One region of the Paenibacillus yanchengensis genome, then DNA from elsewhere that is predicted to be linked to it. Evidence: a T-box and tRNA genes for the amino acid it is inferred to sense, from the RefSeq annotation. Region 1 holds a T-box; the other holds one or more tRNA genes.
What was found. The T-box of region 1 lies ahead of ACFSTH_RS07565 (valine--tRNA ligase). A T-box ahead of a tRNA ligase gene usually reads a tRNA of that ligase, here a tRNA-Val.
Positions count from the first base shown of each region.

Region 1 (9,985 bases):
TCGTATTTTTGACAACATTTTTCTTTGTTACTATTATACGAAGCATGGACATATTTTACAATGCGCTTAAATGATCAAACCAATCATTCTGTGCAAGTACTGCGGTCATCATTGCTTGTTGGGCGGTTTGCAAATATTTCATCGCTACTTGGTCGTTATATTGATCTAGTGCTTTCGCTGCATCTCGCACAGCCGTTGTAATAAATCCTAAAAATTTATTTCCCTGCTCATCTTTCATTCCTTCATTCATTTGAGTAGAAAGTGCTTTCCATTGGTTAAACTGTTCTGTTAATGATTCTGTCGTCGTTTCTGCAAACGGAGTTAAACTTGCTTGTTCTAATTGAACGGCAATTAGATCGCTCCAAGTAGTAACCAAACTAGCAGTTGAACTAAAAAATTGTTCGGCTATTTCCGCATTTCCCGTGAACGGCAAAGCTTGTGGTGTCTTTATAACTAGTTCCTTGACATATAAATTTAAACTCGGATATTTCTCTGCAATCAGTTTAGCATCAGCAGCACTAGCAGCCATTCCAGCGTATACTCGGTACTGATCGTCTGCTTTAGCTGTTGAAGCAGCTATTCCTTTGGCAGTTAGTTGCTCTAATGCAGCATCACGGCTATCTAATTTTGAAAAAACACCATATTGTAGCATATAGTAAGTTTGTGCATGACCTGCCAAGGAAACTGCCGGTACTACTTCAGCATTGTTAATTAAATCAGTCACTGCCCCTGGCTCTGCTTTAGCAATAGTGCCATTTGTAGCCTTCCCTAACTGATTAATCCCCTCGCCAACTCCAACTCCAGCACTAGTACCACTCACACCCTGCTCCATATTACTAGCTTCACCGTTTCGTTGACTTATCATAGAAGCATTATTATCAGATGATAAAAACCCATTCGTAATTAGCGTCAATATAATATATCCAAACACCGCCCCAGTCGTTAAGGCTCCCGCAACATATAGAACCACTTGCCATGCTGATGTTTTTTTCGTTCGTCGATACTGTGCCTCTAAAAGCGGCGCCACTTCAACTTCTATTTGTTCCACTTCTGACAAATCAATTTCTTTCATGTCATTGTCTTGTTTTTTCTCAACTACTGATGGTCGTTTATTTTGTTGACGCTCTACCCGTTCACTTACTTCGAGGCGTTCCGGTCGATCTGACCGTTCTAATCGTTCTGCTAGTTCAGGTCGTTCTGGTCGTTCGTTACGTATCAGTTTTTCCAATGCACCTACGTCTTCTTGAAAAGGACTATGCCAAGGATCAGGATTATCTAATATGACATGCTCCCATTTTTCAGTCATTTTCTCCGTAGCCGAAATTTGTTCTATACGCTCACTAAACTCATCTTTCATTTTTTCCTCATCAACTATAATAGCTTGTCTATCCACATCCACTATTTCCTCGTTATTTTTAATAGACTCTGCCGTTTCTACCGATTCCTCACTCGTTCTCACAACTTTGCCACTTCCATCAAACCGAATGGTAAAGCGACGATTCATATTCGTATCAGAGTACATGTCCATCTCTCCTTGCCTCAATTCTAGTACAGTCTATGAGCCAAATGAGAGATTTATGCCGCAAAAACAATATAATATTAAAAAAACCAGTCATATACGACAACTTTTTAAGGGATACTTGTTATCGATACTAAATATATAGTTTAATACTCCATGAGCGGGATGCTTGTTAACAAACCATACCATATAAAAAATTGTACAGTTAACATGACGAAGCAGATGATGATGCAGGTAACATGACGCAACAAAAGAAAGTGTGTACAGAAAAACTATGTGAAATGGTGGGGGTAGATGCTTGGAGCGCAAACTTTATAAGAAAAATCGTATAAACGGGCTTGGGACAACACTTTGAACATTGCCTTTGTATGATAAATCGTATAAACGAGCTTAGGAAGACGCTCCGAACGTTGGCTTTATACGATTTATCGTATAAACGGGTCTCGGAAGATGGTTCCCGCGTTGGCTTTATATGATATTTCGTATAAAAATCTGCGACAGTGTTGGGGAGGGGGGGGGGGATGCCTTTATATAATTTGTCTTGCTACTTCCCTACTCTCCTACAAATGCATAAGCATAACTATACCACTACAACAACACACACTTCCCTGCTCTCCAAAAAAAAGCATACCTCTCACAACGTTTCAACAGCAACATAGGCATAAAAAAGTAGGATAGAAAAACACTATGTTTTTTTATCCTACTTTTGCTTTAGAATTTTATGGAACAGCGCTGTTTAAGACATCCGTTCTTTTTAAGCTCCGCTCGTTTGTTCACTGTTTTGCAGACTGGCTACTACAGAGCTAGCTACTTTCCATATATCGCCGGCACCCATCGTAATGATCAAATCACCAGGGTTTGTATGTTCTACTAAATAATGATGAATCTCTTCTTTGCTGGCAATGTGCCTCGCATTTTTATTACTATTTTGCTGGATTAACTCCACTAATTTGCCGGAATTAACTCCTTCTATTTGCTGTTCCCCAACAGGAGAATATATATCAGCGATAATGACTTCATCGGCTTCCGAAAAAGCGCGACTAAACTGATCAAATAAAAAATAGGTACGTGTATAGCGTTGCGGTTGAAAAACTGCAACAATTCGTTTGCCAGTTGACCTGGCAGCGCTGATCGTTGCTTGGATTTCTGTTGGATGGTGCGCATAGTCATCGATAACTAATACATCATTTATTTCGCCAACAACTTGAAATCTTCGTTTTGCACCTCGAAACAAAGCAATTGCAGAAGATACTTGTTCAAAAGATAAACCTGCTTGTAAACAAGTAATCACAGTTGCCATCGCATTATAAATATTATGTTTTCCTGGCACAGACAAATTCACTCTACCCAACAGTTCTCCATCGTAATACATATCAAATGAAGCCTGCAAATGACCATAAACGATATTAGCTGCGACATAATCAGCAGTTCGATCGATCCCGTAAGTGATCAATGATGCACCGCGAACAGCTTCTTTGATTTGTGGTAACAATTCATGAACGGTAGTGTCATCCACACATATAATCGCTCGACCATCATCTTTAGTCTGGCTTAGAAATTGTATATATGCTGCTTTTAAGTTATTAAAATCACCATCATAGTTTTCCAAATGATCGGCTTCAATATTGGTCACTATAGCTATTCTAGGAAAATAATGCAGAAAAGATCCATCACTTTCATCAGCTTCCGCTACAACGTATTCACCTTTGCCCGCTTTTGCATTAGTGCCGATATTAACAATTTCTCCACCGATTACATAAGTAGGATCAGCTTCCAAATGTTCTAACACTAGTGCGATCATCGATGAAGTAGATGTTTTACCATGCGCTCCAGCCACCGCTATTCCTTTGCCTTCATTCATAATTTGAGCTAACATTTCTGAACGATGCAATACTGGTATTTCCAATGCAGCAGCTGCTACCCGTTCAACGTTGTCCGCAGGGCATGCCGTTGAATATACAACGATGTCCGCTCCTCGTACATGTTCTGCTTGATGACCTAAATAAATAGATGCTCCTTCAGCAGCTAGTTTTTGCGTTAATTCTTGGCTAGCCATATCAGAACCGGTCACCTTATAACCCATTTCTAACATAACTCGAGCGATAGCGCTCATGCCGTAACCACCAATTCCAATGAAATGTATATGTTCAGCTGTATTCAAAAACAATTCACCAACCTTTTTCAGCCTCCGAGTTTTGTAGTAACTTAGCTCTTACATCGGCGATCAAATACAAAGTGCCTGTAACGACAGCAAGTTCCTTATCCTCGGTCAACTGTTGTAATTTACTTAATGCTGTTTCCCAGTTCGGTTCAATAATAAGCTCGAAGGCTAAAACGTTCGGCATTTCAGCTCGCATTTCATCGATTAATTCGGCCAATTGTACAGCTTGTTTTTTCATTCTAAAATCTGGTTCAGTAACAATCAGCGTATCTACTAATGGTAGTATATGCTTTAGTGTATCACGATGATTCTTATTATCGAGCATTGCTATCATTAGATGCAATTTTTCATAGGAATACAGCTTAGGAATCGCTCTGGATAGCACTTCTGCACCCTCAGGATTATGCGCTCCATCAATAACAATACGAGGGTGATGAGATACTAATTCCAGCCGCCCTGGCCAGGCAGCCGTTTTAAAACCCGCAAGTAATAAATCATCATCGAGTACTAAAGCATTATATTGTCGTAACACTTCCAATGTCATCATCGCTACAGCAGCATTTTTTCGTTGATGTGAACCGTTAAGCGTAATCTCTATCGATTCCATCGTCCGAAATGGACCTTTAAAACTAAAACTTTGCCCCATTTCTGACTCTTCAATAACAGTTTCTTCAAACTGATCATGTAACAAATACAAGCTGCTTTTTTGTTTTGCTGCAGTATCTGCAATCACTTGTATTACTTCTGGTTGTTCGACCGCACTGACGATAGGAACGTTCGGTTTTATAATGCCTGCTTTCTCAGAAGCAATAGCCGATAGCGTATTACCAAGACGATCCATATGATCGTGCCCTACGTTAGTAATGACAGATATAACAGGACGAACGATGTTAGTCACATCGAGACGCCCACCAAGACCTGTTTCGAACACGACATAATCTGGAAACGTATCGGTAGCAAAAAATAAAATGGCTAGCGCAGTAGAAACTTCGAACATCGTTGGAGAGCCGAGTTCTGTTTCGGCTATCTCCTCTACGATCGGCTTCAACTGATTAGCTAGTTTCACTAACGTTTCTTCTTCGATATCCGTACCATTATATTGAAAACGATTGGTGAACTTTGTAATGTAAGGTGATGTGTACAGCCCAACATCATAGCCGTTGCTAAGCAATACGTTGGCTATCATCGAGCAAGTCGATCCTTTGCCATTCGTACCAGCAACATGAATAAATTGCAAACGACGTTCTGGATTGCCTAATAGTTCCATCATTTTTTCAATTCTGCTTAACCCCGGTCGAATACCAAACGGTATCAAACCGTTAATCCATTCTACTGCTTCATCATAACTTTGCAGCAAATTAGTTTCCCGCTGCGCCCATAATTTTTCCATATATGCAACCCCGCTTAGCTACGCAATTCGGCAATTCTCTGCAAAACTTTCGCTCGTTTTTCTGCATATTCCGCCATTTTTCTACGTTCTTCTTCTATTACTTTCTCTGGTGCTTTCGCCACAAATCCTTCATTCGCTAGCTTTTTCTCAATTCGTTCAACTTCACCATCTAATGTTTTCTTCTCTTTATCCAAACGTGCAATTTCTTGATCTACATCAATTAATCCTGCAAGAGGGAAGTACAATTCAGCTCCTGTTACTATCGCAGACATCGCTTTTTCTGGAGCCGCTAGCTCTATACCAATTTCCAATTGGCTAGTAGCACAGAATCGTTCAATAAATGGTTTGTTTTGAAGTAATATTTGCAGCGTTTCTTCACTTGCCGCTTTAATTAACAACTCTATTTTTCGACTCATCGGAACATTCATTTCTGCTCGAATATTACGAACCGCTCGGATCGTATCCATCAATAGATTCATTTGTTTAACAGCGTCATCTGCTTCCAACTTTTGCTCATATACGGGCCATTCTGCTAACATAATAGTCTCGCCTTCATGTGGAAGGTGCTGCCAAATCTCTTCACTAATAAACGGCATAAATGGATGAATTAATCGTTGAGTACGATCAAGTACATAGACAAGCACAGATTGTGTTGCTCGTTTCGCAGCTATATCTGATCCATTTAAGTTTAATTTTGCAAATTCGATATACCAATCACAAAGATCATCCCATATGAAATTATACAAAACACGTCCAGTTTCCCCGAATTCATAACTATCGATAAGACGAGTAACATCACGTACTGTTTCATTTAAACGATGTAATATCCAACGATCTGCTGTACCTAGTGGTACGTCAATATTAACATCTTCTATAGTAAATCCTTCTAAATTCATCATAGCAAATCGCGAAGCATTCCAAATTTTGTTAGCAAAGTTACGCGCTTGCTCTACCCGCTCTGTTCGATAACGTAGATCTTGTCCCGGTGTACTTCCTGTCGACAACATAAATCGCATCGCATCCGCACCATACTGATCAATGACCTCAAGCGGATCTACTCCGTTACCAAGAGACTTCGACATTTTTTGCCCTTCACGATCGCGCACTAGTCCATGCATATAAACATCTTTAAATGGCATTTGATCTGTAAATTCTAGAGCAGTAAATATCATACGTGCAACCCAGAAATAAATAATGTCATATCCAGTTACCAACACATCGACAGGATAAAAACGTTTCACATCTTCCGTTTCTTCTGGCCAGCCTAATGTAGAGAACGGCCAAAGTGCAGAACTGAACCACGTATCCAACACATCTACATCCTGATGCAGATGATCTCCCTGCAAATCATCTTGCGATACGTGAATTTCACCGGTATTTTCATCATACCAAGCAGGTATACGATGTCCCCACCATAGCTGCCTAGAAATACACCAGTCCCGAACATTTTCAATCCAGTTCATATATGTTTTTTCAAAGCGATCTGGTAGAAAACGAACACCTTTTCCAGCTTTTTGTGCTTCAATCGCAGCTTCAGCTAATGGTTTCATCGCTACAAACCACTGTGTAGACAAATACGGCTCCACAACAGCTCCAGAACGTTCGCTATGCCCCACTTGATGAACGTGATCTTCTATTTGCGTACACACACCACTTGCCTGCAAATCGGCCACAAGCTGCTTACGACAAACGAAGCGATCCAACCCTTCATATGGTCCAGCATGTTCATTCATAACGCCTGATTCGTCCATTACTGTAATTTGTGGTAGTTGATGTCTTTCACCAACTTCGAAGTCATTCGGATCATGCGCTGGTGTAATTTTAACAGCTCCCGAACCAAACTCTTTCTCCACATACTCATCTGCTATAATAGGAATCTCTCTTCCAATGACAGGAAGAATGATCATTTTTCCAATCAAAGCTTTATATCTTTCATCTTCTGGATGTACTGCAACAGCTGTATCACCAAGCATCGTCTCCGGACGAGTTGTCGCTACAGTTATGTACCCACTACCGTCTGCAAGTGGATATTGCAAATGGTACAAATGACCATTTACTTCTTTATGCTCCACCTCAATATCCGAAAGAGCTGTACGTGCAGCTGGGTCCCAGTTAATAATTTTTTTGCCACGATAAATTAACCCTTTTTTGTATAGCTTTACAAACACTTCACGAACTGCTTTTGATAATCCTTCATCTAAAGTAAACCGTTCACGTGAGTAGTCGAGCGATAATCCCATCTTAGCCCACTGTGAACGAATCGTATTCGCATACATTTCTTTCCAATCCCATACTTGCTCCAAAAAAGCAGCACGACCAAGATCATGTCTTGTTGTTCCTTGTTCACGTAGTTGCTGTTCTACTCTTGTCTGTGTTGCTATACCAGCATGATCTGTGCCTGGTAGCCACAGTGTATCAAAGCCCTGCATTCTTTTTGTTCGAATTAATATATCCTGTAATGTAAAATCAAGCGCATGCCCGATATGCAAGTTTCCTGTCACGTTAGGCGGTGGAATAACAATGGTATATGTTTCAGCATCTGGTCGTTTACCAGCTTCGAAATATTTTCCATCCATCCAATAGTTATACCATTTTTGCTCTGCCGCTTTCGGATCATATGTTTTAGCCATTTCCATATTCGTTTCTGCTTCTGACATTTTTCCATCCTCCAACAATAATTTCAAAAAAAACCTTTCATCCTCGAAAAAGGACGAAAGGTTCTGCTTCCGTGGTACCACCTTTGTTCTGTACGATAACGATTCATTATTATACAGCGCTCACTGCAGATAACGGCTGCTACCGGTCTTACTTTATAACAGAATAAATCATTCGATCTTCTGCCATTTCAGTGAGACAACTCCAGGGCGACCATAAATACAGCTTATACTTGCGGAATCTCACAGCGTAACAATTCCACTCTCTGAAAGATGTCTGTATTCTGCTCCCATTCAACGTTATTACTTTATTAAGCACTCTCATTGTTTTACTATTATATCAAATATCATACCGTTCTTAAACCGCTTAGTCAATGTTTCTTATAAACATCTCATACTACGCCACAAAATAAAAAACTCTCTTTAATCATCTGCAATTAGTAAACTGCAAAAGATGATCAAAGAGAGTCTGTTTACGTTACCCCATTAACTAAGTTGCGTAGCTGGGATGTACAAAAGCTGTCCTTCACTAACATCACTATCATGCAACTGATTATGCTTTTGCAACACACCTGGAGTAATGTTATAGCGAAGCGCAATTGCCTCTAACGTTTCTTCCTTTTGAACAATACACATTCGTATCTTTTTAAAACTTTGCCCTTTTTCTCTTCCGAGAAACATAGACTGCCATTCAACTTCGTCATCTTGACGAGCTTGCTCCGCCAAATGTTCTTGTTCATTACTTGCGTCTAATTCCTGTTGGATAACAGCTTCTCGAAGCGCTTTCTCCCGATCACTAGAACCTAGCAACGAGCGAATGCCGACATTTGTATTTTCCTGTGATTGATCAGCTGATTTCGTATGAAAAGCAACGTGCGGTGTCGTATTCAGGTTGGCTGGAGGAGCAGTCGATGCTACATTAGTAGGTTCATCATCTTCCACCAATTCCTCTTCGCGCTCATCTTCCTCTATTTCTCCGCTTGTTTCTACCCAAGTTTCCATCGTCGCTTCATTGGCGATCTCTGACTCTTCTTCAAATGCTTGCGGCGAACGATCTTCAAAAGCATTTTCATATTCGGGCAAGCTTATCTCTTCTTCTGCAAATTCCATTTCGTCATCATGCTCATATGCTTGTTCGGTATCCTCTTCATGAATCCTCGTCGCCTCAGTCCCTAGTAATGCCCAACCGGAATGAACGGTTTCCGCTTCAGCAGTAGCAAAACCCTGCTCTTCAGCGCGCTCTTCCTCTAGTTGTTCCAACGTATCATCATAATCCGGTTCAACAAATGTAGCATAAGTCGTATATTCCTCTGCTTCCTCTTCCGGTTCATCATTACGTGTTAACACTAACTCCGCATCATCTTCCTGTACTACTTCTACCACTTGGTCATACGGTTCTTCTCGCTGTAATTGCCACTGCTCTTCCAGATTTATTTCGTTGGAATATACTCCTTCAACTGACTGCTCATCCCTCGTTTCACTTGCTATGTAGGACGGAGCTTCAGCTGTCGTTTCTACTTCCACCTCTTCTTGCCACTGGTATTCCGTTTCTTCTGTAGTTTCAGCTTGATCCTCCCACCGCTCCGTGTCTGTTTGCAATTCTAATGGTTGTTCCCCATTATTTTCATGAACTGCTGTAAACACTTCTTCTTGCCACTGTTGCTCTTCCTCTACCGAATCAACTAACAAACCACGCAGTGACAATACCCCTGTTACATTCAACGTTCGAGCAGATAAAATATCTACATCAAAATTATCGATATCAATCGAAATATCATCCAAACGAGACACTCTATGCATTGGCAAAGATATTTCTACAGGTATTCGATGCTCCAGTGCTAATATCCCATCATGCACCTCACTACTTCGGTACACTCCACTAAGTAATAATTGACCGCGTAATATCGCTTGATCCCCTTCATCCATTACTGCAATTCGTGGGATTAATTCAATTTCTTCAAGCTCATCTATCGCCGCCACATCATCCGGCAAATGAACACGTTCATACACGTCAAATCGTAAGCCTCCAGATTTTTCTGACACGCTATATCCTCCCTCCACAGGTTAACAATGACCTGAAAATAGAATCACTACTTCATCTATATGGTGGAAATGAGGTAAGCATGACTATGAAAATAAAAAGAGACTAATTGATTTCATTTTTTTCGAGCCAATCCGGCGGATCAGCTTCAACAATTATTTGATTTCCCAAGACGGGATGCGGAAATATAAGTTTATAAGCATGGAGCGCTTGATGGGAT
Region 1 covers NZ_JBHUMH010000016.1:90,529-100,513, reverse strand. Annotated here, with positions in the region: gene ACFSTH_RS07580 (SPOR domain-containing protein) at 56-1,522, opposite strand; gene murC (UDP-N-acetylmuramate--L-alanine ligase) at 2,274-3,680, opposite strand; gene ACFSTH_RS07570 (bifunctional folylpolyglutamate synthase/dihydrofolate synthase) at 3,688-5,070, opposite strand; gene ACFSTH_RS07565 (valine--tRNA ligase) at 5,085-7,727, opposite strand; T-box leader at 7,774-8,031, opposite strand; gene ACFSTH_RS07560 (LysM peptidoglycan-binding domain-containing protein) at 8,211-9,767, opposite strand; gene ACFSTH_RS07555 (RluA family pseudouridine synthase) at 9,871-9,985, opposite strand, start outside.

Region 2 (5,410 bases), on a different contig from region 1:
GCGATATTTTCCTGGTGGCATACCATAGTGGTTAGCAAAAACTTTAGTCAAATAGTGTACTGATTCAAAACCTGTTTGCACTGCAATTTCTTTAATAGAAAGATCGCTCTGCAATAGCAGCTGCTCTGCTTTATGTAGTCGAACAGTAGTGACATATTGTCGGAATGTTAAGTTGCTCTTTTCAGAAAAGATTCTGGACAAAGTTCGTTCGGATAGATGTAAATATTGTGCGATTTTTGAAAAGGTTAGAGGTTGAGACAGGTTGTCGTTAATAAATGTTTTCGCTTGTTGAAGTAGTCGATCAGCATCGGTGTTAACGGTAATAGCACGTTCATTTGTTTCCACAGATGGAAGAAAGCTTTTAATTAGTGTCGTCAAAAATATAGTTGCCAGCGGTTGCAAAACAGTTGTTAGACCATTTAGTTGATCTGCTTGGTGTAGTAATGTTTGCCACATTAAAGCGGTTGGGGTATGAGATGCATCTGCTATATAAATCAGATCTGTTTTACATAATTGATCGTATTGTTGTATAGCTGCTGGAGACGAACGATCTTTATTCATTTCGAAACAAACCCAAGCTAACTGCAAGTCTTTTCCATCACGTATTCTGTGCCACACATGTGGTCTCGAGCAAAATAATACTCCCGATTTTAGCGGATATTGCTTATGTTCGTCCTCATATATACCTTCCCCACTAAATACATAACACACCTCAAAAAAAGAATGTTTATGTGTCTGATTATCGTGATGATTAACTTGCGCATACCAACTGTGAACATGATAAAAATGGTCTTCGGTTTGTGATGTCGTAATCTGATTCAAATAGTGTAGGGCAGCTGCAATATGATGCAGTTGTAAGAGGATAACGGTCACCTACTTTTAGGAAATGTATACTCCCAATATAACATATCGTAGTTTGAAATAATAAAAGAAAATTGAAGTTTGGCGTAAAAGTACAAAGACTTGGCGCACAAACATAAATACGTTTTTCGGAAAACAAACTATATTTAGTAATAAGATTCACTGTTAGATCATTATAATAACGAGTTATAAAACGAGCATTATGGGATGTCATTAATGAGTATGTAAGGAGTGGGTGGGTATGATAAATCATGTAGATGCGGAATTTTACAAAGAAAATGGTTATTTGTTAGTAAAGAATGTGTTCTCGCCAGTTGAAGTGGAAGAAATGAAAGAAGCGGTGGAACGGATTATTCATAAAGCAGCCAAAAGTAAGTTTGATAGTAATTCTGCATGGGGAGGAGATTATTTGCCGCCAGAAGAATTGAAAAAACTAGTGTTAAAAGGATTTCATGATGTTCATTATCATGAGGCAGCTTTTACAAGAGCAATCGTGCATCCGAATATGGTGGAAATCTTAAGTCAATTAATCGGTCCTAACGTACAAGTGCATCATAGTAAAATGTTAGTAAAGCCACCGGAAAGAGGAGCTGCATTTCCAATGCATCAAGATTATCCTTACTTTCCACATGAACAACACTCGATGCTGGCAGCTAGCATTCATATAGATAACGCTACGTTAGAAAATGGTTGTATCCAAGTCGTACCTGGTTCTCATAAAGAAGGAACACTACCGCATGTTGGCTCTTATTACTTAGATCATCGTGAATATCCGATTAGTATGGGAACACCTTGCGAAGCGGAAGCGGGAGATGTATTATTTTTCAATTATTTGACGATTCACGGTTCAGACCGTAACGAAAGTGATCGCCCACGTCGTAACGTACTAGTTCAATATCGTGATCCAAGCGATCCACCAACGAAAAATGTCCACGTCAACTGGGGGCAGGGGCTGATGGTTTGTGGAGAAAATCCAGTTTACAAACCTTACTTACCGGATCAAATGATTAACTAGTGTTATGAGTATAAATGAATACGACAAGGTACGGTTTGAAATAACGAGCGGGTCGAAAGACTCGCTTTTTTGTATCGTTCAATATCATTGTAAAAACTGTAAATATATGATAGATTATTGACGTATGGTAGATAGATTAGAAAAATATTAGTGTGAACAGAAGGAGAGAGAAGCGTGAAGCAAAGCTACAAAGTATTAACCATTATTATTACGTGTTTATTACTGATTTCATCGACTGCATCAGCACACTCAGGAAGATTAGACGCTAATGGCGGGCATAATTGCTCCGAGAAATCAAAGCAAAAAGGGTTATGTACAGGCTATCATTATCATCGAGGAGAAAAGGCACAACCAAAAGCTACAAAACCAAGTAAGAAAAGTAATCAATCGAACAAGTCAAAGCAACAGTCAAGTAGCAGTAAGAGTAAAAAGTCCTCGCAGCAAACTGCCACAAGTAAACAAACGAAATCAGCTAAGCAAACGAAGCAAACAAAACCAATCTACCAGACTAGTAAGTTGAAATTATTTTATAATGGAAAGGTGCAGAAACTACAATCGCCAGCAGTGGACTTGAAAGGTATTACTTATTATCCGATTCGAGAAATATCTGAAATCATAGGTGCAACACTAACTGTAGACAAAAGCAATAGCAAATTAAGTGTAAACAAAGAGCAACTAACTGTTGTATTAGATGATAAGAAAAGCAATATTATTGTAGTCGATGGGAAAAAGTATGCACCAATTAGAACAATTGTAGAAAAGTTGGGAATCACAGTAAGTTACAAAAAAGAAACAGCAACAATTCATTTAAACGACTAATATATAGAGAGAAACATCGTCGTAACAGATAAGTATCGTTTCCACGGTGTTTCTATTTTTGTCTCAATAAAGTTATATATATAAAAATTCACTAAAAAATGATTGAAAATAGTTAAATATGAATTCACCTGTTGAAAAGAGTTGGAAAATGTTATAAGCTATTTATACACTGTTTTTTAGCACTTTTTATATAGAACTATTGTTTTTAGATTTTTTTTAAAAAAAGGTCGCTAATAAGTGTTGCAAATTAGTTGGAGTGTGTGTTATATTATAAGAGTTGCTTAACACGGAGGCTTAGCTCAGCTGGGAGAGCATCTGCCTTACAAGCAGAGGGTCAGCGGTTCGATCCCGTTAGCCTCCACCATAATTATTATATAATAGTATTCCTTTTAATGTCGCGGGGTGGAGCAGCACGGTAGCTCGTCGGGCTCATAACCCGAAGGCCACAGGTTCAAATCCTGTCCCCGCAACCAATAAAATATGTTTTATCTGATGGAATGTTTAGACCCTTTTAATGTCGCGGGGTGGAGCAGCACGGTAGCTCGTCGGGCTCATAATCCGAAGGTCACAGGTTCAAATCCTGTCCCCGCAACCAATAAAATCAGTATTAACTTGAGTAATACATATGTGGAGCTGTGGTGTAGAGGCCTAACATGCCTGCCTGTCACGCAGGAGACCGCGGGTTCGAATCCCGTCAGCTCCGCCATTATTTAAACAAAAAACTCAGTATAACTGAGGCTCGATAGCTCAGTCGGTAGAGCAGAGGACTGAAAATCCTCGTGTCGGCGGTTCGATTCCGTCTCGAGCCACCACTTCGGGAAAGACAGCTTGAAGGAACAGTAAGTATGGATGATATGCCGTTGTAGCTCAACTGGTAGAGCAACTGACTTGTAATCAGTAGGTTGGGGGTTCAAGTCCTCTCGACGGCACCAGATGTGGAGGATTAGCGAAGTGGCCAAACGCGGGAGACTGTAAATCTCTTCCTAACGGTTCGGTGGTTCGAATCCATCATCCTCCACCACTATCTTTAGGGGCATAGTTTAAAGGTAGAACAAAGGTCTCCAAAACCTTTGGTGTGGGTTCGATTCCTGCTGCCCCTGCCAGTATAGTAAGTGGTATGGTAACAATTAAGTATTGAAGTGTATTTTATGGCGATCGTGGCGAAGGGGTTAACGCACCGGTTTGTGGATCCGGCATTCGGGGGTTCAAGTCCCCTCGGTCGCCCCATATAAACAAATGAGCATCATCACATATAGCATTATAGAACAAGGATAATCATCCTGCATATATTATAATGGGGATTAGCCAAGCGGTAAGGCAACGGACTTTGACTCCGTCATTCTCAGGTTCGATCCCTGAATCCCCAGCCATTTGCGGAAGTGGCTCAGCGGTAGAGCATCGCCTTGCCAAGGCGAGGGTCGCGGGTTCGATCCCCGTCTTCCGCTCCATATACGGCGCCATAGCCAAGTGGTAAGGCAAAGCTCTGCAAAAGCTTTATTCCCCAGTTCAAATCTGGGTGGCGCCTCCATTAGATTACTTTATATGCGCCCTTAGCTCAGCTGGATAGAGCGTTTGACTACGAATCAAAAGGTCGGGAGTTCGAATCTCTTAGGGCGTGCCATTTTACTTTTGCAAATCTGTAAGAAAAGTTGTATAATCTAATATTATGCCGGTGTGGCGGAATGGCAGACGCGTTCGACTCAAAATCGAATGGGAAACCGTGGAGGTTCGAGTCCTCTCACCGGTACCACTTAAAATCAATGGTTCATCAGATAATTTATCTGATGGGCTTTTTTTATTTTATAGCCAAAATCCCACTCATCGTCTGTGCTGAAGACACTTTGGAACTGTACTCCAAATGAGAATACTCGCACTCCTATAGCATCAACATAGATATAACCAAGATAATCCTTACAATATGATTCCTTGCCTCTTTGACGGTCTGCTTCCTGTTGCTGCTTCATTTGTAACAGAAGGTCATAAAAGCCGTCCACAAGAGGCAGAGTTCGAAGACTTGCCTTATTCTTTGTTCGATCTTTTTCAATCGTGATAAGCTTCCCATTCAGTGAGCCAGAAGTGACGGTATATGACTTCGATATATCAGTTCCCGATGTAAGGATTAGTTATCCTTACATCGGGATTACAGTAGCTTTTATTGATACCTACTGTTGCATTTCATTTTCCATCGATGGTAACCTTGTTCTGGTTATATTAAGGAGGGGTATTTTGATATCTTTAAGGAAATTTCTAGGATTTATTTTTACTACTTCGTTAATTGGAATATTTCTTACTGTTTTTTTTGCGATAACAGAAGGCTCAAGTTTCTTAGCTATTGGAGTTCTTTTTACAGGTGCTTTTCCATTTGTACTTCTAATTGGGGTACCTGTATCTTTCTTATCTGATTATCTATCAAAAAATCTAAAAGGAATACAAAGAAATATAGTGGCATTACTTATTCATAGTATATTTGGTTTAATAGCCGGATTAGTGATTTCTAACTTATTTGAGAGTTTATTTCTTGTTGGAGTAGCAATAATAGCCGCACTTATATTCTGGTTAGTTGACGAAATTTTGAGGAAGAAAATTTAATGACCTGTTCTTCAACTATTGGGTATTTTAGATCAACAAAACAGCGACAGTCTAAGACTTTATTTTCTCGTTCAGAGCTCCTACCTGTGGAAACATGGGTGTCAGTCTAAAACTCTCTAGCAAACA
Region 2 covers NZ_JBHUMH010000007.1:21,369-26,778, forward strand. Annotated here, with positions in the region: gene ACFSTH_RS01330 (helix-turn-helix domain-containing protein) at 1-873, opposite strand, end outside; gene ACFSTH_RS01335 (phytanoyl-CoA dioxygenase family protein) at 1,103-1,876, shown strand; gene ACFSTH_RS01340 (stalk domain-containing protein) at 2,051-2,695, shown strand; tRNA gene ACFSTH_RS01345 (tRNA-Val) at 2,984-3,059, shown strand; tRNA gene ACFSTH_RS01350 (tRNA-Met) at 3,092-3,168, shown strand; tRNA gene ACFSTH_RS01355 (tRNA-Met) at 3,214-3,290, shown strand; tRNA gene ACFSTH_RS01360 (tRNA-Asp) at 3,325-3,401, shown strand; tRNA gene ACFSTH_RS01365 (tRNA-Phe) at 3,432-3,507, shown strand; tRNA gene ACFSTH_RS01370 (tRNA-Thr) at 3,552-3,627, shown strand; tRNA gene ACFSTH_RS01375 (tRNA-Tyr) at 3,633-3,716, shown strand; tRNA gene ACFSTH_RS01380 (tRNA-Trp) at 3,725-3,798, shown strand; tRNA gene ACFSTH_RS01385 (tRNA-His) at 3,847-3,922, shown strand; tRNA gene ACFSTH_RS01390 (tRNA-Gln) at 3,991-4,065, shown strand; tRNA gene ACFSTH_RS01395 (tRNA-Gly) at 4,069-4,143, shown strand; tRNA gene ACFSTH_RS01400 (tRNA-Cys) at 4,149-4,223, shown strand; tRNA gene ACFSTH_RS01405 (tRNA-Arg) at 4,240-4,316, shown strand; tRNA gene ACFSTH_RS01410 (tRNA-Leu) at 4,364-4,445, shown strand; gene ACFSTH_RS01415 (hypothetical protein) at 4,922-5,284, shown strand.
Region 2: it has a tRNA-Val gene. The T-box ahead of ACFSTH_RS07565 (valine--tRNA ligase) is inferred to sense a tRNA for this amino acid. The anticodon was not compared.